Regions from separate parts of the Undibacterium sp. TJN19 genome, predicted to be linked through region 1. Evidence: riboswitches for the same ligand, from Rfam matches in the RefSeq annotation. Region 1 holds a riboswitch; the other holds the start of a gene.

Region 1 (8,153 bases):
GGGCTGGTGATGGATGGCGCAATGCAGCAGGCGGCACATAAGGGGCGGCAGGTCAGTTTGGTGCTCATACCCGTATTTTATCGGATGTCGCGATGTTGCAGGCTTAAAGACTTCCAGAAATAAAAACACCGTGCAGGTGGCAGGGTGTTTTCGTCAATTGCTGATGGCGTAAAATTTAAAACTCTTCCCAGTCATTGTCGGCTTTGGCGGAGCTCACTTTTTTTGCTCGTGCCTGTCTTAGTGCGAGTTTTGCCGGTTTCGCCACGGTGCGGGCGGCTCTTGCCAGCGCAGGTGCTGGCCGGCTGGCCTGTGTTTTGATGGCGAGGGCCGGAGCTTCATATTGCTGCGGGATGATGCTGAACCTGGCCACCAGTTCAGTCAGCCTGGCTGATTGCTCCTGCATGCTTTCTGCAGCGGCAGCGGCTTCTTCGACCAGGGCGGCGTTTTGCTGTGTCATTTCATCCATCTGGGTCACGGCCAGGTTCACTTGTTCGATACCGGCGCTTTGCTCCTGACTGGCAGCGGTGATTTCACTCATGATGTCGGCCACATGCTGGACGCTGGTGACAATTTCCTGCATGGTCTTGCCGGCAGTATCCACCAGCTTGCTGCCATGTTCGACCTTGCCGACGGAATCGTCGATCAGATGCTTGATTTCCTTGGCGGCAGAGGCACTGCGCTGTGCCAGGTTACGTACTTCAGAAGCGACCACGGCAAAACCGCGGCCCTGTTCGCCAGCGCGGGCTGCTTCGACGGCCGCATTCAGTGCCAGGATATTGGTTTGAAATGCAATGCCATCGATGACGGAAATGATGTCGACGATTTTGCCTGAACTTTCCTTGATTGATCCCATGGTGGCAACCACCTGGCCGACCACTTCGCCACCCTTGACGGCAACGCCAGAAGCAGAGATCACTAGTTGGTTAGCCTGCCGTGCATTGTCGGCATTCTGTTTGACGGTAGAGGTCAGTTCTTCCATCGACGATGCAGTTTGTTGTAGCGAGCTTGCCTGCGATTCTGTACGTGACGACAGATCAGCATTGCCATTGGCGATTTCAGAAGCGGCGACATTGATGGTTTCGGTGCCATGACGCACTTCACCGATAACACCGCTCAAGCCGGTGTTGATGCCATTGATCGCATGCATCATCTGGCCGATTTCATCGTTCAGGTGTATCTGTATGGTTTCACTCAGATCACCCTGAGCCATGTTTTGTGCGACAGCGGTTGCTCTGGCCAGAGGTCTGGTAATCGATGTCGTCATCATCCATGCGCAGACTGCCGATAACAGGGCCGCAATGACCGACAGGGCGATCAGCAGCAAACGGCTGGTCTGGTAGGTTTGTTGTATGTCTGCGGCAGTATCATCAATCTGCTTGCGTTGCATGGCCAGCATTTCTTCGATTTTTTTGACGTACTTCCCAGAGGCGGGGATAAATTCTTTGTCCAGCGCAGCGCTGGCTTCATCGACTTTGCCTTCTTTTTTCAGCTCGACAATTTTGTTTCTGGCGTCAAGATAGGCTTGGCGCTGTATACCAATTTCCTTGAACAATGCAATTTCTTCGGCACTGTTCATATGCTCGGAAATGCCTTTTTGCAAAAGCCCGGATGTCCTGGTTGATTCTGCCTGTTCTTCGGCAAAATAGCTGGCAAGCGAGGGGTCACTACTTTTCGCAATGGCCGTCGTGCGCCGCACGCCGGTATGGATATTGCGATACCAGTCACTGACCATGCGCTCTGTCGCCAGCGGGTCTTTCAGCAGGTTTTCAGTTGCAGCGGCAACGGCATTGAGCTTCAGAATGGCGATGAAGGTCGTGATGAAAAACAGGACGAGTATCAATGCAAAACCTGCACCAAGGCGCTTACCTACTGAAAGGTGTTTGAACAGAGCGATCATAGATTTTCTTTTTATGGGCGGAAGGGCAGTAGAAAAATGCATTCAAGGCTTGATGCATGCTGTATGTTGTCTTGTGGAATTGTTTCCAGCGCGCAATTATACAGATTTATCCATATCGGTGATTAAATTTAAGGCAGGTTTATTTTATCAGCGCATTGGTATATATGTTTGCAAATAAAATAACTTTATCCTTTATTTTTTTCCGCTGATATCATCCGGTCGCAATCAAATAATTCAGTCCTGTAGTGAATTGATTTAGCTGGCTGAAGGTGGCAGGTACATTACCTTCAGCCAGCATTTTTAGTGTCGCTTATGTACCGCTGATATTCATGCGCTGCGTATGCGTCCACTGATGGTCATAGTCGGAGACGGCAGAGCTGTAGGTACGGTAGGTTTTACCTTCGCCCGGCCATGGGTTCATGATGTAGACGTAGTTGGTACCGTTGTAGACTTCATAACCGGAGCCGACCATGATATGTCCGCCACCATTGGTCCAGCCATAACGAATGACAAAGGGGCGGTTTGCATTGATATCGCTGACGACGGTGTTCCATGACGACGCATAGTTGTAGGCATAGTTTGATACGCCCCAATGCGCCAGGATGTTTTGCACACTGCCTGATGAGCCATACATGGAGTTGGGCTGGTTGGCGTTGCTGTTCCAGTTGAAATTGGTATTGCCGCAAGCGTAGTTAAGGCCATAGGCCCAGTTGACGATCTGGCACTGGCTGGGCGTCTGGTTATAGTAGTTCAGCAGGGCCTGGCTGCTGCCGGCCCAGCACCATTGGCTGTGTTCCTGCGTTACCAGCGGCACGTTCAGTGCACGCCATTGTGCGAAGGCACTGGGGGCCAGCAGGATGCTGGCGGCGAGGCAGAGTCGGGTAATAATTTTTTTCATGATATCTCCTTGATTTATTTTTTGAGCAGGTGGTGGTCTTGCCGCAATCAGCGGAAAGCATCCATATTGCTTTTGACCGACAGGCGCAATGCGTCAATGAAATCGCCTTGTTCAAGCAGGCCGTTATTGGCCGGTGCGGTGCCGGTTTTTTCACTGCGCTGTTGCAGCAACAATGCCTGACGCGCTGAATGCAAGGGTGCAAACCGCGTACGGGCATCGCTCGCTGAAGTCACTTCCAGAAAATCCGACATGGCCTGGTACACGCGGATGAAGCGTACGTTCGAGCGTGTTGCATTGCCATGCACGGCCATCGTCGCATCCACATCTTTGGACAACACTGCCCCGCCATAAGAGGTGATGCCCCAGCGGCCATTGGTCTGGCTGAGTGTTGCCATGCCAATAGGCGCGTCATGCAGGGTGATGACGAAACGCCATTCCCCGGTGGCCTTGGCCATGCTGCGCAGGTCACCACGCCCGGCCAGAATGTCTTGTGGCGGGATGGAGTAGACCGGGAAGCCATAGCTGATTTTGGCGTCTTTCAGGTCTTGTACATCGCTGACTTCGAGCGGGAACTCTGAAGGCAGGGTGCCACCGCGTGCCTGTACGTTGAATTGTACAAATTGCGCAAAGTCTCGCTGCGCTGCCGCGCCGACAAGACGTGCCTGATCCGATGTGGCAGCGAGGTCGGTGGTCTGTGCGAGTAATGGCGGACATGCCATGAGATAGCCAGCACTGACGATGACAGCGCCGATAGCCACCTTGTTGAGTTTCATTGTGAATCTTGATGCGGAGTTCGGTTTCATGCTTGATTGCTCCTTCGTTGAATGACAATAAAAGCCCACCAGTCCTAGCGGGCATCGGGGTATTGCGAGCGAAAGCTGTAGCGATTAAAAACAGAGAGTCTTCCGGGTACGCGCCGTCATAGCTGCCGTAACCGGGTCATTCACTTTTTCTGGTCGTCACAGTCCACCTGGCATGGGTTACATGCCGGACTTCAGAACCCGCGGTGAAGCGGAGATGAGAGAAATCTGATCAGGTCAGCGCTGCCATCGCAGGCTGGTAGTGAAATGAGATATGTACTGGTTAACTGGCGCAGACCGCAGTCGCGAGTGCGCAGCTACGAAGCTGCTGCACGCTGCCAGCGCGCAGGCAGGGGCTGTCACGGTGACGGTGTCACCGATAAATGCAGTGGGTTTCATGATATGCAGACTCCCGGCGTCAAAAGGGTAGTCCGTGCGCAATTGCGCAGCGGATACCCCCTCTGTGCTGGACCTGAGAGATTTCGCATGTGACCGCTGTTGGCGGTGTCATGCTTGCTCCTTCGGTGTGCCGGGCGACGACATCCGGCAGCTCTTCAGAGTTCAAATGTCATACCGGTCCTTTTGCCTGAGAGTTTCCGGGGTGGTTGCTCCTTCGGCGCTGCCCTGCGGTGTAGCGGCAGTCTCTCCCGATATCACGCGGCCTTAGCCCATTTGTTCCAATCCCTTGTATGGATTGTAGAAATGAGCATAGTTCACGCGTTAATCATTTACAAATTATTTTGTTGTTGCAATGCACACTTCAAAATTGCATCCTGTGCTTAGGTAAAGCGTGACTGATAGTCCAGTGCTATGCGTTCACGCAAGAGCTTGCAGGATGCGGGATGCACGCAAACGCTCAGGGACGAGGCGAAGCTCTTTGGCACACCAGCCAGCCTCATTCCTGATTTCATTCCTGATTTTCATGCACACATTGCTGATATCAGATCGCATCCAGCGCATTTTGCAGATCGCGGCGCAAGTCTTCCACGTCTTCTATGCCGACTGACAGGCGCACGAAAGAATCGGTGATGCCGAGCAGGGCTCTTTGTTCTGCCGGTATCGTTGCATGCGTCATGATGGCCGGGTGTTCGATGAGACTCTCAACACCGCCCAGGCTTTCTGCCAGCGCAAAGACTTCGCAGCGTTCAAGGAAGCGGCGTGCGCCGGCGAGATCGGTATCGAGGTCAATGGAAATGATGCCGCCAAAGCCATCCATCTGCTGTTTGGCCAGTGCATGCTGCGGGTGGCTGGCAAGACCGGGGTAATACACCTTCTTTACCTTGGGTTGCTGTTCCAGCCAGTGCGCCAGGTCCAGGCCATTTGAATTATGGCGCTCAACGCGGATATTCAGGGTCTTGATGCCACGCAGTGCCAGAAAGCTGTCAAACGGTCCGGCAATCGCGCCTACTGAATTTTGTAAAAAGCCCAGGCGTTCGCGCCATTCTGCCTGATGCGGTTCACCACCCACAATGGCAATGCCGCCGATGATGTCAGAATGGCCGTTCAGGTATTTCGTCATCGAATGCACGACGATATCAAAACCCAACTCCAGCGGGCGTTGCACGCGCGGGCTGGCGAAGGTGTTGTCAGCAATCGCGATGATGCCGCGTTCACGGCAGATCTTGCCAATGGCGCGCAAATCGGCCAGCTTCAGCATGGGGTTGGTCGGCGTTTCCACCCATACCATTTTGGTATCAGGGCGTATGGCGGCCAGCAATTGCTCCGGTTTGGTCATATCCACATAGGTGAACTCCAGACCGGCACTGCGCCTGCGCACGCGCTCAAACAGGCGGTAGCTGCCGCCATACATATCGTCACCGGCGATGATGTGGGCGCCGCTGTCGGCAATCTCCAGCACGGTGGCAATGGCAGCCAGGCCAGAGGCAAAGGCAAAAGCCTGCGCGCCGCCTTCGAGGTCGGCAACCGCACGCTCCAGCGCCCAGCGCGTGGGATTGTGCGAGCGGCCATAATCAAGCCCCTTGTGCACGCCAGGGCTGTCCTGTACATAGGTCGACGTGGCATAAATCGGCGGCATGATCGCGCCTGTCGTCGGGTCAGGGAATTGCCCGGCATGGATGACACGCGTGCCAAAGGCTTGTGGCTGGGCTGGTTTTTTGTACTCTGGATAGCTCATGAAAGTGTCCTGCGTAAATGGTTAAGGAGGTCAAAGCGGGTGATCAGGCCATGGAAGTGCTTTTCTGGCTGTTTGGTCGCAATGATGGCGACCAGGCCACGGTTCAGTATGGCGCGCAAATCATCGAGGCTGGCTTGCGGGCTCAGTGTTTCAATCTGGCTGGTCATGGTGTCCTTGACGACACTGCGGAACAGGCTGGCATCGCCCGCCACCTTCAGCAACACATCAGATTCATCAATGATGCCGATAATTTCGCCATCGTGAATGACAGGCAGTTGCGATATCTCGGCACTGCGCATGCGATTGAAGGCCACCATCAGCGTGTCACCGGCATCAACACTGATGACGCCACCATCATCAAAGCGGCGGCCTATGATGTCACGCAGGTCGCCATAGGTCTGACGTTTCAGCAGGCCTTGGTCTATCATCCAGTTATCGTTATAAATCTTGGACAGGTAACGTGTGCCGGTGTCACAGACAAAGGTCACGACACGCTTGGGTGTCGTCTGTGCGCGGCAATAGCGCAAGGCCGCGGCCAGCAGGGTGCCGGTGGATGAACCGGCCAGTATGCCTTCAGCGCGCAATAATTCACGTGCCGTGCCAAAGCTTTCAGTGTCATCAATGGTATAGGCATGTTTGACTGCACTGAGGTCAGCAATGGCAGGGATGAAATCTTCGCCTATGCCTTCCACCGCCCAGGAACCGCTGACTTCATTGACATGACCGGTTTCTATGTACTCTGCCAGGATGGAACCTTTTGGATCAGCCAGTACAAATTCCAGCTTAGGCTGTGCCTGGCGGAAGAAACGGGTCAGCCCGCTGATGGTACCGGCAGAGCCGACACCGACCACGATGGCATCGACATCATGATGGGTCTGCGACCAGATTTCAGGGCCGGTGGTGGTTTCATGCGCGAGCGGGTTGGCCGGGTTATTGAACTGGTCGGCAAAGAATGAACCTGGTATTTCCCTGGCCAGGCGGGCTGCATAATCCTGGTAATACTCAGGGTGGCCCTTGCCCACGTCAGAACGTGTCATATGTACTTCTGCACCCATGGCTTTCAGGTGTAATATTTTTTCTGTAGACATCTTGTCAGGCACCACCAGCACCACGCGATAACCCTTGGCACGGGCAACCAGCGCCAGGCCCAGACCAGTGTTGCCAGCCGTGGCTTCGATGACCGTGCCGCCCTTTTGCAGGCGGCCATCGGCCTCAGCTGCCGCGATCATGGCCAGGCCTATGCGGTCCTTGATTGAACCACCAGGGTTTTGCGATTCCAGTTTCAGAAACAGTTCACACGGGCCGGTATCAAGGCGGGTAACCTTCACCAGTGGTGTGTTGCCAATCAACGCAAGTACTGCGGGATTAGTTTGATTTGTCATTTTTTGTTGACTCCAAGTCTGCATATCGACACGCTGCCTGCCTGAATCCTTGTGAGCACGCCGACTGCATCTTGTTGCGCTTTTGTTTAAGAGGCAGCCATGCTAGCGAGGTCGGCTGGCCACGCTAAGGAATTTTTCCAACTATGCTTATGCGAAAAATAAACGATCACTGCCATAAAAATACACGAGGGCAATAAACGCTTCTTGCCCCCACAGCAGTATAGTCTTTGCCGGAAATTTTGCAGCGTGAGTGATTTTTGTGTTGACGGGAAAAGGCGTGGAGGCTGGCAGGAAATATAAATGCCGCCCGGAGGCGGCATCAAAAAGTAGGGGACTGTGCTACGTTAAAGCGTGCCCGGTTGGGACAGGCCGCTCTTCTTTTATTGTAAACTTCTTTAAGCCCTGATGAAGCTACTGCATGGGGCGATTTTGAGTCTGCGATGCTCGTCGTACTCAAGTACGAAACGCTTCTTAACTCAAACTAGCACCGCTCGCTAGGCTTACTCATCGGTTCTTCGAATTTTTTTAAGCTTTTTGCTATTCCTCCTTTTGATGAAAGGGGGCGAACCAGCATACCGCAAATGAGGGGATGGTGGCTAGCATGACGAAAACAAAGTAGTTGGTATAGCCCAGCAATTGTTGCAGGTGGCCACTGATGACACCGGTGACCATCATGCACAGCCCCATCAGGCCAGTGCCAAAGGCGTAGTGCGTAGTGGTGTATTTGCCGGGTGCCAGTTGCTGCATCAGGTAAATCATGAAACCAACAGAGCCGAAGCCGAAAAAGAATTTTTCGACAGCCACGCCTGCGGTGATCAGCCACAGGCTGTCTGGCTGGAACAGGCTCATCAGCAAGAAGCTGACATTGGGTATATTGACGGCACAGCACAGTATGAACAGGGTAGGCTGCAAACCACGGCGGGCGACAAAGATGCCACCCAGCAAAGAGCCCAGCAATACCGCCACCAGGCCATAGGTGCCGTAGATAATGCCCAGCAATTCATTCGACAGGCCCAAGCCGCCTTTGGCAACCGGATCTACC
Region 2 (8,153 bases), on a different contig from region 1:
TGATCAGAAGGGATGGCAGCGAAGTGGCGATAGAAGATTCAACTGCCCCTATCCATGATTCCAGCGGCAAACTCGCTGGCGCTGTCATGGTATTTCACGACATTACCGCTTCACAGGCAATGGCTTTGAAAATGGCACACCTGGCGCAACATGATTTTCTGACCAATTTACCGAACCGTGCGCTGCTCAACGACAGAATTTCACAGGCGATAGGTCTGGCGAAACGTCGCGATACCCATCTCGCAGTATTATTTCTGGATCTGGATAATTTCAAGCACATCAATGATTCATTAGGCCATGCGACCGGTGACAAACTCCTGCAATCTGTTACTGAGCGCTTATGCGCATGTGTGCGCAGTTCCGACACAGTCAGTCGTCAGGGCGGAGATGAATTCGTGATTCTGGTAACCGATGACAAGTCGGCAGAAAACGCTGCCTTTACCGCTGAAAAATTATTGAAGTCGCTGGCAGAGTCACACAAAATCGCCAAGAATGAACTGTATGTGACGACCAGTATCGGTATCAGCGTTTACCCGGCGGATGGGCAGGATGCAGAAACCCTGATAAAGAACGCTGATACGGCCATGTATCAAGCCAAAGACCGGGGTCGAAATAACTATCAATTTTTCAAACAGGATATGAATGTTCGTGCGGTTGAGCGCCAGGTGATAGAAGCCAACTTGCGGCTGGCCCTGGTGCGAAATGAATTTTCATTGCATTACCAACCAAAAATCAATCTGGAAAGCGGTGCCATTACAGGCGCTGAAGCATTACTGCGCTGGACGCACCCGCAATGGGGCATGGTTCCGCCCATTCGTTTCATCGGCATTGCAGAAGAATGTGGCGTTATCGTTCCTATCGGCCGCTGGGTATTACGGGAAGCATGTGCACAGACCAAGCAATGGCAGGATGCAGGATTAAGAATTGCATCCATATCAGTCAATATTTCAGCCGTAGAATTTCGTCGCCAGGATTTTATCGAGGGTGTACGCAATATTTTGATGGAAACAGGTCTGGAACCCGCTTGCCTGCAACTGGAAATTACAGAAAGCGTGCTGATGCATAATGCAGAAGGTAGCATTTCCATACTTCAGCAATTGAAGGAAATGGGCATACAACTAGCCGTAGACGATTTTGGCACAGGCTATTCCAGTTTAAGTTACCTTAACCAGTTCCCGATTGATGTGCTGAAAATCGACCAGTCATTTGTACAGGAAATAAAGTCCAGCAAAACAGATAACGACGGCATTATTGTCAGTGCCGTCATTGCCATGGGCAATAGCCTGAAGCAAAAAGTGATCGCCGAAGGTGTGGAAGAATTAAGCCAGTTGGCTTTTTTAAAAGAACGCCATTGTGAAGAAGGTCAGGGTTACATATTTAGCCGGCCACTGGCCGCCAGACAATTCGCCAAACTGCTAAGTTTAGGAATCTCCTCTCCCATACTGAATTGAAAATATAAAAAAAGGACATGCAAAGCATGTCCTTTCAATTCCGATGACGACATCAGCACTTATTCATAATCGCTGACAGGAATACAGGAACAGAACAAGTTACGGTCACCATAAACATTATCGGCACGGCCAACCGGCGCAAAGTATTTATTTTTGCGTAGGGAAGCAACCGGGTAAGCTGCCACCTCACGGCTGTAAGTATGTGGCCATTCGTTGGCGATCAGCACTTCTGCCGTGTGTGGCGCATGTTTCAGCGGATTGTCCTTGGCATCGAATTCACCACTGGCAACCTTGGCGATTTCTTCACGGATGCTGATCATGGCATCGATGAAGCGGTCGAGTTCAGCCTGGGATTCGCTTTCTGTCGGTTCTATCATCAAGGTGCCAGGCACAGGGAAGCTCATGGTCGGTGCGTGAAAACCAAAGTCGATGAGGCGTTTGGCCACGTCTTCATTGCTGATGCCAGTAGCATCAGTCAATGGACGCAGATCCAGGATGCACTCATGCGCAACCAGACCATCATGACCACTGTACAGTACAGGGTAATGCGGGGCCAGGCGTTTGGCGATGTAGTTCGCAGCCAGTATCGCTGTTTCTGTCGCTGCCTTCAAGCCTTCAGAACCCATCATGGCGATGTACATCCATGAGATAGGCAAGATGCTGGCAGAGCCAAATGGTGCGGCGCTAACGGCAGAGATACCATCTTCACCACGGACATAGCCAGTGGATTTCTGGTTAGGCAGGAACTTCGCCAGATGCGCACCAACAGCAACCGGGCCTACGCCTGGGCCACCACCACCGTGAGGGATACAGAAAGTCTTGTGCAGATTCAGATGGCTGACGTCGCCCCCAAATTTGCCCGGTGCGGCTACGCCGACCAGCGCATTCATGTTCGCGCCATCGACATACACCTGGCCACCATGGCTATGCACGATTTCGCACAGTTGTTGTATGCCTTCTTCAAACACACCATGTGTAGATGGATAAGTCACCATCGCTGCTGCCAGGTTTGCACTATGTTTTTCTGCCTTGGCTTGCAGGTCAGCCAGATCGACGTTGCCCTTGTCATCGCAAGCAACCACAACCACGTCCATGCCTACCATGCTGGCAGATGCTGGATTGGTACCGTGTGCAGAAGATGGGATCAGGCAGATATTGCGGTGTGCCTCACCACGGGAAGCGTGGTAAGCCTGGATCACCAGCAAGCCCGCGTATTCACCTTGGGAACCGGCATTTGGCTGCAGGGATACGGCGTCGTAACCGGTTGCTGCGCACAACATGGCTTCGAGCTGATCGATCATTTCGCGGTAACCGATGGTCTGGTCATTTGGCGCGAATGGATGGATGCTGGAAAATTCTGGCCAGGTCACAGGAATCATTTCGCTGGTGGCGTTCAGTTTCATCGTGCATGAACCCAGCGGTATCATGGTGCGGTCCAGCGCCAGGTCTTTGTCAGCCAGGCTGCGCAGATAGCGCAGCATTTCATGTTCTGCGTGATAGCGGTTGAACGTTGGATGTGTCAGATAAGTTGTGCCACGTGTCAGTGCTGCCGGGTAAGCATCATTGACGCCAGCTTCTATCGCCGTAAAATCTGGCGTTGTTGTGATGCCACTTGCTTTGGCAAAAATTGCCCACAAAGCTTCAACATCAGCACGTGTGACTGTCTCATCAAGAGAGACGCCAACCTGTGTTGCGCTAATCTGACGCAGATTGTAGCCCGCAGCCTGGGCAGCTTGATGGTAGGCAGCAGCATTGGCGACATTGACTGTGAGGGTGTCGAAGTAAGTAGTGTTGGCGATAGCCAGACCCTGTTGTTTCAGACCGCCAGCCAAAATACCAGTCAGGCAGTGTATGCGCAAAGCAATCTGACGCAAGCCTGCAGGGCCGTGATAGACGGCATACATGGAAGCGATCACTGCCAGCAACACCTGGGCAGTACAGATATTCGATGTGGCTTTTTCGCGGCGGATATGTTGTTCGCGTGTTTGCAGGGCCAGGCGATAAGCCTTGTTGCCTTGCGCATCAATCGTCACACCAACCAAGCGGCCAGGCATGCTGCGCTTGAACGCATCGCGTGTACCCATATAGCCTGCATGCGGGCCACCAAAACCCAGTGGTACGCCAAAGCGTTGGCTGTTACCAACAACAACGTCAGCACCCCACTCGCCTGGGGACGCGATCAGTGTCAGTGCCAGCAAATCGGCAGCAGCGATGACCATCGCGCCCTTGGCATGCAAGGCTGCTGCGTATTCACGGTAATCCATGATGGAACCATCAACGCCGGGGTATTGCAACAAGACGCCGAAGCAATCATTGTCCAGCGCTTCATTGCCAGCGCAGGTACGTACTTCTATACCCAGTGGCTTGGCGCGGGTTTCTATGATTTCACGGGTTTGTGGCAAGACATCGGCTGCCACATAAAACACATTGGATTTGGATTTGCCTACGCGCTGTATCAACGTCATGGCTTCAGCCGCAGCCGTGCCTTCATCGAGCATCGAGGCATTGGCGATGTCCATGCCAGTCAGGTCCGTGATGACTTGCTGGAAGTTCAAAATGGCTTCCAGGCGGCCTTGGGAAATCTCTGGCTGGTACGGTGTGTAAGCTGTGTACCAGGCAGGGTTTTCAAAGATATTGCGCAGGATAACGCCAGGCGTATGCGTGTTGTAATAACCCTGACCAATCAAAGACTTCAGTACACGGTTTTTCGACGCCAGTGCCTTCAATGTGGCCAGTGCTTCCTGTTCGGACTTGGCTTCTGTGAATTGCGCCAGTGGCAGCACATCGTGACGGCGGATATTGGCCGGGACGATGGCATCAATCAGGGCTGTGCGGTCAGCATAGCCCAGGGTTTTCAGCATGGCGGCTTGTTCTGCTTCAGAAGGGCCGATATGTCGAGCGATGAAAGCGTCATGCGCTTCCAGTTGGGTCAGTGAAGGACGGGTCATGGTATATGGGGTACAGAAGAGTAACGTGGGATATCAGGCGGAACTATGCAGGGCAAACCGCACTCAGGCAAATCCAAAGCAATAAGGTGACCATCAGGCCACCTTATATGCATTAATTAAGCAATATTTTTTGCGTAAGCTTCAGCATTCATCAAGGCATCAACATCAGCAATATTGGCTGGCTTCAGTTTGAACAGCCATGCAGCAAACGCATCGGCATTGATGGATTCTGGTGCATCGGCCAGTGCTTCGTTGATACCGACAACTTCACCAGTCACCGGTGCATAAATATCGCCCGCTGCTTTGACGGATTCAACCACGGCGCAATCCTTGCCAGCGTCGAGTACTGTACCAACTTTAGGCAGGTCAACGAAAACGATATCGCCCAAAGCATCCTGAGCAAATTCAGTAATGCCGACAGTGATCGTGCCGTCTGCTTCTGTGCGTACCCATTCGTGGGATGTCGTGTATTTCAGGTCTGCTGGTACGTTCATGATGGGCTCCAGATAAATAAATTGTTTTGAATTAATGAGTGGCTAATCAAATGAAGCTGTACAAGAGTGAACAAATACACAGTACAGCTTGCAGATCAAATTATACGGCCAGGATTTTGCCATTACGGACAAAAGGCAGTTTGACGACAGATGCGGCCAATTGCTTGTCACGGATAACAACATGCACAGTATCGCCTACAGACACGCCCATAGGCAAACGCGCCAGTGCAATTGCCTGTTCCATGGTCGGGCTGAACGTGCCGCTGGTGATTTCGCCTTCGCCTTGTGCGCACACTACTTTTTGATGGGCGCGCAGGATGCCGCCTTTTTCACGCAGGATCAAACCCAGGAACTGGGCATTCTGGCCTTGTGTTTGCAATGCTTGCTTGCCAACGAAATCGCGTTCACTGACCAAGTCTATGGTCCATGCCAAGCCAGCATCGAGGGGGTTGACTGTTTCGTCCATATCCTGGCCATACAGATTCATGCCAGCTTCCAGACGCAGGGTGTCACGCGCACCGAGGCCAGCAGGTTTGACACCGGCTGCAACCAGGGCATTCCAGAAATCTGTTACGCGGTCAGCAGATACGGCAATTTCAAAACCGTCTTCACCAGTATAACCAGTGCGTGCCACCATGACTTCACCAAAGGACGTGTCGGCGACGATGACTGCGTTGAAAGGTTTGATTTCTGCGCTAGCTGCCTTGGTTTCTGGCAAGACTTCCCATGCCTTGGCGCGGGCATTTGGGCCCTGCACTGCTACGAGAGCGAAAGCGTCTGCACCATCGCGGCGCTGGGTTATGGTCAGACCGCTATTGGTTTCTGCATTGCGGGCATTCATCCAGGCAATGTCTTTTTCTGCCGTGCCGGCATTGACGACGAGACGGAACCAGTTTTCGCTGAAGAAATAAATGATTAGGTCGTCGATGACCGTGCCTTCAGGCTTCAGCATGCAGGAATACAGGGCCTTGCCCGCCACCTGCAATTTATCAACATTATTGGCCACCAGGCCACGCAGGAAGCTGCGCACATTTTCGCCCTGCAAATCAACGACGCACATATGGGATACATCAAACATGCCGCAATCAGTGCGCACTGCATGATGTTCTTCGATTTGGGAACCATAGTTGACAGGCATGTCCCAGCCGCCAAAATCAACCATTTTTGCGCCAGCCGCACGATGGGCTGCATTGAGGGGAGTTGCCTTGAGTGATGTCGCTGCTTGCGTCATGAGTGCCTCATTACCAGGTTGCCAGATTGAAGGGACGAACACGCGCATGCCGACGAATAAACGCCGCATGCGCTGAAATCGCATACCCCTCTGTCCTGGTACCTGAGAGATTACGGGAGCAATGTATGTTTGCTGCCCGTGCGCACCTTCGGTGGGTAGTACGGCGAATATTTATAAAAATAAACGTGTCTGCCGCTACCGCTCTCCAGAGTTGGGGCAACTTTTAACTACCCCGTTGATCGGTCCTTTGTGCCTGAGAGTTTTTTGGGTATTAGCCCCTTCGGCGGTAACTTTCGTCACGCTCTCCCGATCAAGTAGCGCGATTATATAAGGCTTGCAAGGGCTTGGATAGTTTCGGGTTTAAATATTTACAAAAAGCCTGCACAAATTGCCGTTTATGTATCAAAAAGCAATTTATTCAAACTTATGCTGACGGTCATCCTCGCTGGTCATCCTCGCTAGTCATCTTATTTACTGCGCAATACCAATGTACTGCTGACATGCGCCGCCACATCTTTTGCGCTCAAATACTGCGGCACATAATTGCCTGCTGCATAGCTGGCCGCTTGATCATTGTAATGCGCATCAAACAACACCCCGCTTTGCCCTACCGGGTTGATACCCAGCGCCTTGCTGGCATCGGCGAAATCGATAAGACGACGGGTAGATGGCCCATACACGACAGCCCAGGGTGCCGGGCCAATAGGGCCAGATAAATTATTTGGCACTTCACGCCCACCAGGCACATGGAAAGGCCCCACATTAAATATTTTGTCCAGCGGTTTTTGCTGGGCCAGCGGGTGATTATGTGTCAGTGTATGTGCCCTGCCCCAGGTCCATTGTTTGCTGTCTGAACCGAAGGTATTTTGCAGATGCGTGATGCTGTCACGCCATGCAAGACCGACAATATCGTCCCTGGTCTCGATAGCCCTGGTCTTGCGGTTATCCCACCAAGGGGAATGCTCATCAGCCAGCAGGCGTGGTAATGCGGCGTCCAGTACACGTGTGCGTAACAGGTTCTTGAATTGCACCTCCCCCACTTTATCGGCCATCGCTGCATAAGTCAGTTGATACAGGAACTGGCTGAATATCGTTGGTGATACACGGTCGGCCTGATAACTGCCATCCCATTTTTCCAGTTGCGCCAGCAAGCGCTGGCCATCGGCGTCGATAACCTGTTTTTTCAGGATAGGCAACACCAGTTGCAAGACCTGACGGGCATAATCGGTCCTGTTATCAAGCTGTAGTGCCTGGCTGTTCTTTTGATCCCATTTCACGCCAGCTTGCGCCAGCAAGCTGTCAAGGCGGCGTGCACGCTCTGGCAGGTTGTAGTAACCAGCTATAGGCAGGGCTGCGTTTTGTGCCGGTTCACGATTGGCAGAAATGATATATCCACGTGCAGGATTTTCTTCTTGCGGGTTATCTGAAAATGGCGAGTAACCAAGCTTGTCAGCCTGCTCGGTACTGCCATCGAGTATCAGTGCGGGGTTGACGGCAGCTGGTCGTTTGACGAGTTTGGCAGCAGCCCACCAGCCTATATCACCACTGGCATTGGCCCACACCACGTTCAGGCCGGGTGCATGTATCTTGCTTGCGGCGGCTCTGGCTTTTTGCAGGGTTTCGGCGCGATTCAATTCATAGAAGGCATCCAGCACCGGGTTTTCAGTTTCCAGGAAAGCCCACCACATTGCCACTGGTGTGCTACCGAAATTGTCTTTGAAGGCATCGGTAATAATAGGCCCATGCGGCGAGCTTCTCAGTTTCAGGGTCACTGTCGGCGCGCCTTTGACGGCGATGGTTTCTTCGCGTGTCTGCATATTGACCCACTGACCGTGATACCAGACCTGCTCCGGGTTTTGCGGGTTGACTTTTTCCGCGATCAAATCCAGGTCATCATTTTGAAACATGGTCAGACTCCAGCCAAATTGCTGGTTATGTCCCAACAAGGCCATGGGGTTCAGGGCCTGATGATGACCATACAATTCAAAGCCCGGTGCCGACAAATGCGCTTCATACCAGACCGATGGTG

The links. A riboswitch is a leader RNA that binds a small molecule or an ion and turns the genes downstream of it on or off. The one in region 1 is predicted to bind glycine.
Region 2: linked by a shared signal. The riboswitch ahead of gcvT (glycine cleavage system aminomethyltransferase GcvT) and the one ahead of ACO0LH_RS00505 (hypothetical protein) in region 1 are both predicted to bind glycine.

The regions. Positions count from the first base shown of each region.
Region 1 is NZ_JBMPPL010000001.1:110,975-119,127, reverse strand. Features, by position in the region: gene ACO0LH_RS00520 (YkgJ family cysteine cluster protein) at 1-68, opposite strand, end outside; gene ACO0LH_RS00515 (methyl-accepting chemotaxis protein) at 176-1,897, opposite strand; gene ACO0LH_RS00510 (C39 family peptidase) at 2,208-2,795, opposite strand; gene ACO0LH_RS00505 (hypothetical protein) at 2,843-3,568, opposite strand; glycine riboswitch at 4,047-4,159, opposite strand; glycine riboswitch at 4,160-4,255, opposite strand; gene ACO0LH_RS00500 (hypothetical protein) at 4,375-4,506, opposite strand; gene ACO0LH_RS00495 (trans-sulfuration enzyme family protein) at 4,536-5,729, opposite strand; gene ACO0LH_RS00490 (pyridoxal-phosphate dependent enzyme) at 5,726-7,111, opposite strand; gene ACO0LH_RS00485 (MFS transporter) at 7,649-8,153, opposite strand, start outside.
Region 2 is NZ_JBMPPL010000008.1:11,740-19,892, reverse strand. Features, by position in the region: gene ACO0LH_RS19885 (putative bifunctional diguanylate cyclase/phosphodiesterase) at 1-1,451, shown strand, start outside; gene gcvP (aminomethyl-transferring glycine dehydrogenase) at 1,511-4,399, opposite strand; gene gcvH (glycine cleavage system protein GcvH) at 4,516-4,893, opposite strand; gene gcvT (glycine cleavage system aminomethyltransferase GcvT) at 4,994-6,124, opposite strand; glycine riboswitch at 6,205-6,343, opposite strand; glycine riboswitch at 6,355-6,443, opposite strand; gene ACO0LH_RS19865 (penicillin acylase family protein) at 6,592-8,153, opposite strand, start outside.